2 regions of the Ornithinibacillus proteolyticus genome follow, and region 1 is predicted to be linked to the other one. Evidence: a T-box and tRNA genes for the amino acid it is inferred to sense, from the RefSeq annotation. Region 1 holds a T-box; the other holds one or more tRNA genes.
The links. The T-box of region 1 lies ahead of thrS (threonine--tRNA ligase). A T-box ahead of a tRNA ligase gene usually reads a tRNA of that ligase, here a tRNA-Thr.

Region 1 (3,413 bases):
TTATTTGTACCTGTACTGGTGCTAACCATAACGGAAAAGCTCCAGCAAAATGTTCAATCAGAATTCCAAAGAAACGATCAATAGAGCCAAAAATAGCCCGATGAATAACAACAGGACGAACCTTTTCATTTTTTTCATTTACATAAGTAAGGTCAAATTTTTCAGGCATTTGAAAATCAAGTTGAATTGTTCCACATTGGTGGCTTCGTTTTAAAGCATCTTTGATGTGAAAATCAATCTTTGGACCATAAAACGCTCCGTCCCCCTCGTTTAATTGATAGTCAACATTAAGAGTATCAAGTACATTTCTTAATGCTGTTTCAGAGATTTCCCAAAGAAGATCATCACCCAATGAATCCTCTGGACGAGTCGAAAGTTCAACCGAATAATCAAAACCGAATGTACGATAAACCTGATCAATTAAATTGAACACCTGCTTAATTTCACTTTCAATTTGATCCTCTCGGACGAATATGTGAGCATCATCTTGACAAAATGTACGAACCCTAAGCAACCCATTTAATGCACCACTATATTCATGACGATGAACTTGGCCAAACTCTGCCAATCTTATGGGGAGATCTCTATAAGAGTATAGGTTATTTTTAAATATGAGCATATGCCCCGGACAATTCATCGGTTTCAAAGCAAATTTTGTGTTATCTACTTCTGAAAAATACATATTTTCATGGTAATGGTCCCAATGGCCTGATTTCTCCCATAGTTCTTGATTCATCATGAAAGGCGTACGAACTTCATCATAATATGCACTGCTTTGTATTTCTCTGGAGAACCTTTCCAATTCATTCCTTACTATTTGTCCTTTTGGCAAATAAAATGGCATTCCTGGAGCTTCCTCCGAGAACATAAATAATTCTAATTGTTTCCCCAACTTTCGATGATCTCGCTTTTCTGCTTCTTCTAGGAAGTTCAAATGTTGTTCCAAATCTTTTTTATTTTTAAAAGCAACTCCATAGACTCGTTGTAGAACATCATTATCACTATCTCCCCGCCAATAAGCACCCGAGACTCGTGTCAATTTGAATGCCTTTATGAAACCTGTAGAAGGTAAATGTGGGCCACGGCAAAGGTCAATGAATTCTCCTTGTTTATATAAAGTAATTTTTTCACCTTTAGGAAGGCCTTTTAATATTTCTATCTTATATGGTTCATCGTTTTCTTCAAATAATCTTTCGGCTTCTTCATAAGATACTTCTATTCGTTGAATCCCAAAATTTTCATTTATGACTCTTTCCATCTCTTTTTCGATAGCATGTAGGTCATCTGAATTCAAACTTTGCTCCAATTTCATATCATAGTAAAATCCATCTTCAATAACAGGCCCTATACCCAATTTCACATTGCCAAATAATCTCTTTACCGCTTGTGCTAATACGTGTGCTGTCGTATGACGTAGTACATGTACTCCCTCTTCCGAATCCAGCGTTAGAACAGATAGACTTGCGTCTCGGTTTAACTCATAGCTCAAATCTACAATTTGATTATCTACTTTTCCCGCCACTGCATTTTTCCTTAAACTTGAGCTAATAACCCCTGCAACCTTCTCTACAGTAGTACCTACAGGAAACTCCTTTACCTTCCCATCTGGAAATTGAATCCTTACCATTTCTTCACTCATCGTCAAAACACTCCTTTATCATTTTGTTAAATAAAAAAACACACTCATCCCTAGAAGAGGGACGAATGTGTAATCCGTGGTTCCACCCAAATTTCCATAAGGCTGTAAGTAGCTTTATGGCTTATGGTGCTGTAACGTAGCATTTACGGCATTGAATACTTGATTCCTCAATACAGCTCAAAGGTGGTAAGTTACTCTCCTGCGTTAGGAAGATCTCAGCACAACTTCCCTCTCTGTAAACCGTTAAAAGTAACTCATGTCCTTTTCATAGCAATTATTGTAATTCTTTTGGCACAAATAAAAAAACACACCCATCCCTAGAAGAGGGACGAATGTGTTATCCGTGGTTCCACCCAAATTCCCATAAGGCAAAATATACCTATATGGCTCTGGTGCTGTAACGTAGCATTAACGGTATTGGATACTTAGATTCCCCAATACAGCTCAAAGGTGGTAAGACAACTGTCCTGCGTTAGGAAGATTTCAGCGTAACTTCCCTCTCTGTAAACCGTAAAAAGTTGCTCATATCCTTATCGTAGCTATTTTAATAGTCAAATGAATTTTGATTTCTTCATATATTACATTATCTTAATTCATTTTGCAATCCCTTTTTGGTTAGGAACCCCACTCTTTAAATTCTAACAGATTACGAATTCAACACTTTCGCAACCATTATTTAGAGGATAAATAGGTTTTTCAGTTGATTTGGGAAGTCTTTATGTTTTTTTGTTGATGCTCAGCACCCTTTGCTCCAACAACAGCCAAAGGTAAAATGCTTTTGCGATAAAGGATGTAATCCTCACGTTTATTTTTCTTACGAACATGCTTCTTTCCCTTTACAAGTATACGACCCGCTGTAAAGGAAACCTCTTCACGAATATGCTTATGTAAATCCCACCCTGTTTGTATAAGGGCGGGAGTAATGAATTTCGTACATATATTACGTTCCGAATACTTTTTCCTCGTCAATCCGTTCCCCTCCCGACTGACTGGTGCTTTAACATATATTCAGTGGGAGGGTTAGATGTAGTTGGGGGATGGTTATCGTAAAAAACAGGTTGTCCGTCTTACACTAAGTACAAAATTGGCTTTATTAACATTACTAGAATGAATCACGCTTTTTCTCATCTTTCTCGATTTCCTCGAATAGCCACCTGTGTTTCTTCAATAATTTCATTTTATACTCTTCACCTATAATGGATAATTGAATGTTTATGGGGTATTGACCTGCACGAATCCAATTAATATCCCCTTCCGATAAGCAATGCCACTCGCCCCTTACTCCTTTATCCTTAAAGTACCGTTTAAAATGTCTTTCCACAATCAAGGGGTTGTCTGTTTCAATAGTATGTAACTTGACAACTTCATAGGGGCCGGTATTTATTACCTGTAACCTTCTATCCCAATCGTTTGACTTGCCTATCTTTACCAACCCGCCTTTAGTCTCTTGAAAAAAATAAACGCCACACTTTGATGCCATTTCCAAGCACACTCCTTTGAAAAAATGAATTCAGTAGGAGTATTTGTGAACAATTTCTATTTTATTCATTCGAGTAAATTATTTAGTGTTTCCTACTATTACTATTTTCATACCATTTATTATAGTCAATGGTTTCCTTTGCCGAATTCACTTTCCCTTTGACTATAGTATGTGTAAGTGTTAACATAAAAGATTTCCCTTTTTACCTAATACTCCACTTGATATAATTACAAATAATAGAACATCAAGCTAGTTTCGATAAAACAAAATCGAAGGAGATGTAAAGGTATGTTA
Region 2 (3,413 bases), on a different contig from region 1:
TGTTACTGCCCGGTATGGGTCAGAGTCTGCGAATTCAAATGCATGCACTACACCATCGCGCACTTCTTCACCAGAGTATTCGCCTGTAGTTAATAATTTAGGGGGGATAACACATGTAGCCTTTGCGACACAGCGATCAGCAAGATTAGATAAAATACGTAGGTATACTTTACCTGCCGTAAGCTCTTCGACTGTCGGAGCCAACGATTCAACCATAGTGTTTATAATATTGGCACCCATTGCGTCACATGTATCAATATATAAATGTAATACAAGCATTGTTCCGTAGCTGGAACCAGGTGAATCATTTAGAATACGTACATCTAAATCCCTTGCTCCCCCACCTCTGGCTACAATACTAGGATAAGCAGCATTAGCTGCCTCTATTAATTCATTTTTAGCTTCTAACAATACATTCTTTGCAGCATCGAAATCTGGACAACCAACTACTTGGATTTGTCCAATCATGACTCTATCTGAAGCTTCTGTTTTAAAACCACCTGCATCTCTTACAATTTTAGCAATGTGACTTGCAGAAGCGACAATTGATGGTTCCTCAACAACCATTGGTATTATATAGTCTTTCCCGTTAATTAAGAAGTTCAATCCTAATCCTAACGGAAGTGGGAATGTTCCTATAACATTCTCAATCATTTTATCTGCAGTATCGATTGGTAATGCCTCCTGTGATGTTAAGACGCTTAAGTCATCTTCAGATAGCTCAAGTGCCTCCTGCAACAGCTCTCTTCGTTCTTCAACTGTTCTTTTATAAAATCCAGGAATCCTAGAAGATCTCATACCAACCATCCTTTAATAGTATCTATTTATTTAGTAAGAACTTGTTTCATTCTTTATTTTATATAAAGAATTACTCTATCTATTATGTTAAAAAACAGTATAAAATGCAAATAAAAAAAAAAGGTTACGAAAGAATCGTAACCTTGCATGATTTCACGTATTTATATGATGAGCCATGAAGGATTCGAACCTTCGACCCTCTGATTAAAAGTCAGATGCTCTACCGACTGAGCTAATGGCTCATGTTATCAAGTGGTTCTAAGTTAGTCTGAGCGTTTTTATATAATCGGCGGCTTCTTTGTGTTCCATAAATAAAAAAGTCCCAGAAAATAAAAAAAGCTGGGCTACCAGGATTCGAACCTGGGAATCACGGGACCAAAACCCGTTGCCTTACCGCTTGGCTATAGCCCAATAATGTAAATGGTGGAGGGGGGCAGATTCGAACTGCCGAACCCGAAGGAGCGGATTTACAGTCCGCCGCGTTTAGCCACTTCGCTACCCCTCCATATAGTTAACATATTAATATGTTTTTATACAAAAAAATGGTGCCGGCCAGAGGACTTGAACCCCCAACCTACTGATTACAAGTCAGTTGCTCTACCAATTGAGCTAGGCCGGCATGGTATTAACTCACCTATTCATTTTATCACGCTTGCCTGATGACCCCTGTATCTTCCAGCATATTCATGGATGTGTATGCTTCGGGGTTACTCGTAGCTGATTCGGTAGAAGTATTGCTCGTTGCTCTACCAATTGAGCTAGGCCGGCATGGTGAAGAACTATCTAGGTTTAAATGGTGGAGGATGCAGGGCTCGAACCTGCGACCCCCTGCTTGTAAGGCAGGTGCTCTCCCAGCTGAGCTAATCCTCCACATGGTGACCCGTACGGGATTCGAACCCGTGTTACCGCCGTGAAAGGGCGGTGTCTTAACCGCTTGACCAACGGGCCAGTTCATTTATTCAACTTGTCTTAGCAGTCAACGAATTTTATTATATACAGATTTCTACACTTTGTAAAGAGAAAAATGATATTTTTTTATAAAAAATTTTCATCCCCCGTAAAACCCTTGATACACAAGGGAGTATCCCCCTAATAAAATTAATAAATTAAGAAATAAATTGGTTTTTCATTTAAAAAGTGATAAATTATAGTTAGGTACTAATAGTTAATCACAATGGAGGTTCCAAATGACTGAACTATTAAAGGATAAAAACATTGTTGTTATGGGTGTTGCCAACGAAAGAAGTATTGCATGGGGTATTACAAAATCACTCCATAATGCTGGAGCAAACCTTATATTTACTAACAGGCAAGAAAGATCGTATAAAAAACTAACTAAGTTATTAGAACAAAATGATATCGAGGCTAAACTCATCGTTACCTGTGATGTTGCGGACGATGCAAGTATAAGCAACGCTTTTAATGAGATAAAAGAAAAGGTTGGGGTTATACACGGACTTGTCCATGCCGTCGCATTTGCAAACCGCGATGAACTGAAAGGTGATTTCAGCGATACATCAAGAGAGGGATTTTTATTAGCACAGGATATTAGTGCATTTTCTTTAGTTGCTGTCACAAAAGCAGCAAAAGAACTAATGACTGAAGGTGGCAGTATCGTTACGCAAACATATTTAGGTTCTGAAAAAGTAATTCCTAACTATAATGTAATGGGAGTTGCCAAAGCTTCTTTAGAAGCAAGTGTTAGATACCTAGCCGAAGATGTTGGAAAACATGGTATTCGCGTAAACGCAGTATCTGCTGGACCTATTCGGACCTTAGCAGCAAAAGGTGTCTCTGGGTTTAACGAGAAACTAGGCATGGTGGAAGAAAAAGCACCTTTACGCCGTAATGTTGACCAGGACCAAGTTGGAGACGCTACCCTATTCTTTATCAGTGACCTTTCTCGTGGTGTAACCGGAGAGGTGCTACATGTCGATTCAGGTTACCACATAATTGGTGGCTAATTTTACTAATCCATAATCAATCATAGACGCTTACTAAAAATGCTTTAGTAAGCGTTGTTTTCTATTTAGATAAGGAAATACAGGGGGGATTTGAATGGGAGAGTGGTTTGCTAGTAAGGCAGTATCATCTTTTCATTTATGGGGGATCCACCACCTATTCATGGTATTCTTATTTATTTTTGGAGTTGTATTACTACTAATTTGCTCCAACAAATGGATTACCAATAAAAGGACATCTAATTTTTTTAGGATGGGGTTATTGATCACCTTAGTTTCCTCTGAACTTAGTTACCAAACATGGGGGATATTAAACGGAAGTTGGAATCCGCGTGAATTCCTTCCCTTTCAACTATGTAGCATAGCGGGAATCCTTACTATGCTTGCACTAACCAAAAATAAGAAAATCATTCAAGTTATCCTATTCATCGGCATTGTACCCTCCTTCCTCGCGGTTGTAACACCAGAATTACACCATGGTTTTCCTCATTTTCGATTTTGGCAGTTTTTTATACACCATTTCATTTTATCCTGGGCTTGTATATTTTTAGTCCTAACATCTAAGATAAAAATCACCTTTAAAAAGACAATAGAGTCCTATCTTTACCTTTTATGTTATGCAGCAATTATCAGATTCTTTATCAATCCAATTTT

Region 2: it encodes a tRNA-Thr, which carries the amino acid that the T-box ahead of thrS (threonine--tRNA ligase) is inferred to sense. The anticodon was not compared.

What each region holds. Positions count from the first base shown of each region.
Region 1 is NZ_JBCPXV010000053.1:8,724-12,136, reverse strand. It holds gene thrS (threonine--tRNA ligase) at 1-1,627, opposite strand, end outside; T-box leader at 1,694-1,917, opposite strand; T-box leader at 1,961-2,185, opposite strand; partial or broken gene AAIB49_RS17145 (type I restriction endonuclease subunit R) at 2,372-2,608, opposite strand; gene AAIB49_RS17140 (GIY-YIG nuclease family protein) at 2,742-3,119, opposite strand; gene AAIB49_RS17135 (hypothetical protein) at 3,408-3,413, shown strand, end outside.
Region 2 is NZ_JBCPXV010000064.1:10,279-13,691, forward strand. It holds gene AAIB49_RS18075 (hydroxymethylglutaryl-CoA reductase, degradative) at 1-798, opposite strand, end outside; tRNA gene AAIB49_RS18080 (tRNA-Lys) at 968-1,040, opposite strand; tRNA gene AAIB49_RS18085 (tRNA-Gln) at 1,138-1,209, opposite strand; tRNA gene AAIB49_RS18090 (tRNA-Tyr) at 1,220-1,303, opposite strand; tRNA gene AAIB49_RS18095 (tRNA-Thr) at 1,342-1,417, opposite strand; tRNA gene AAIB49_RS18100 (tRNA-Val) at 1,593-1,668, opposite strand; tRNA gene AAIB49_RS18105 (tRNA-Glu) at 1,672-1,746, opposite strand; gene fabI (enoyl-ACP reductase FabI) at 1,986-2,762, shown strand; gene AAIB49_RS20040 (YwaF family protein) at 2,857-3,413, shown strand, end outside.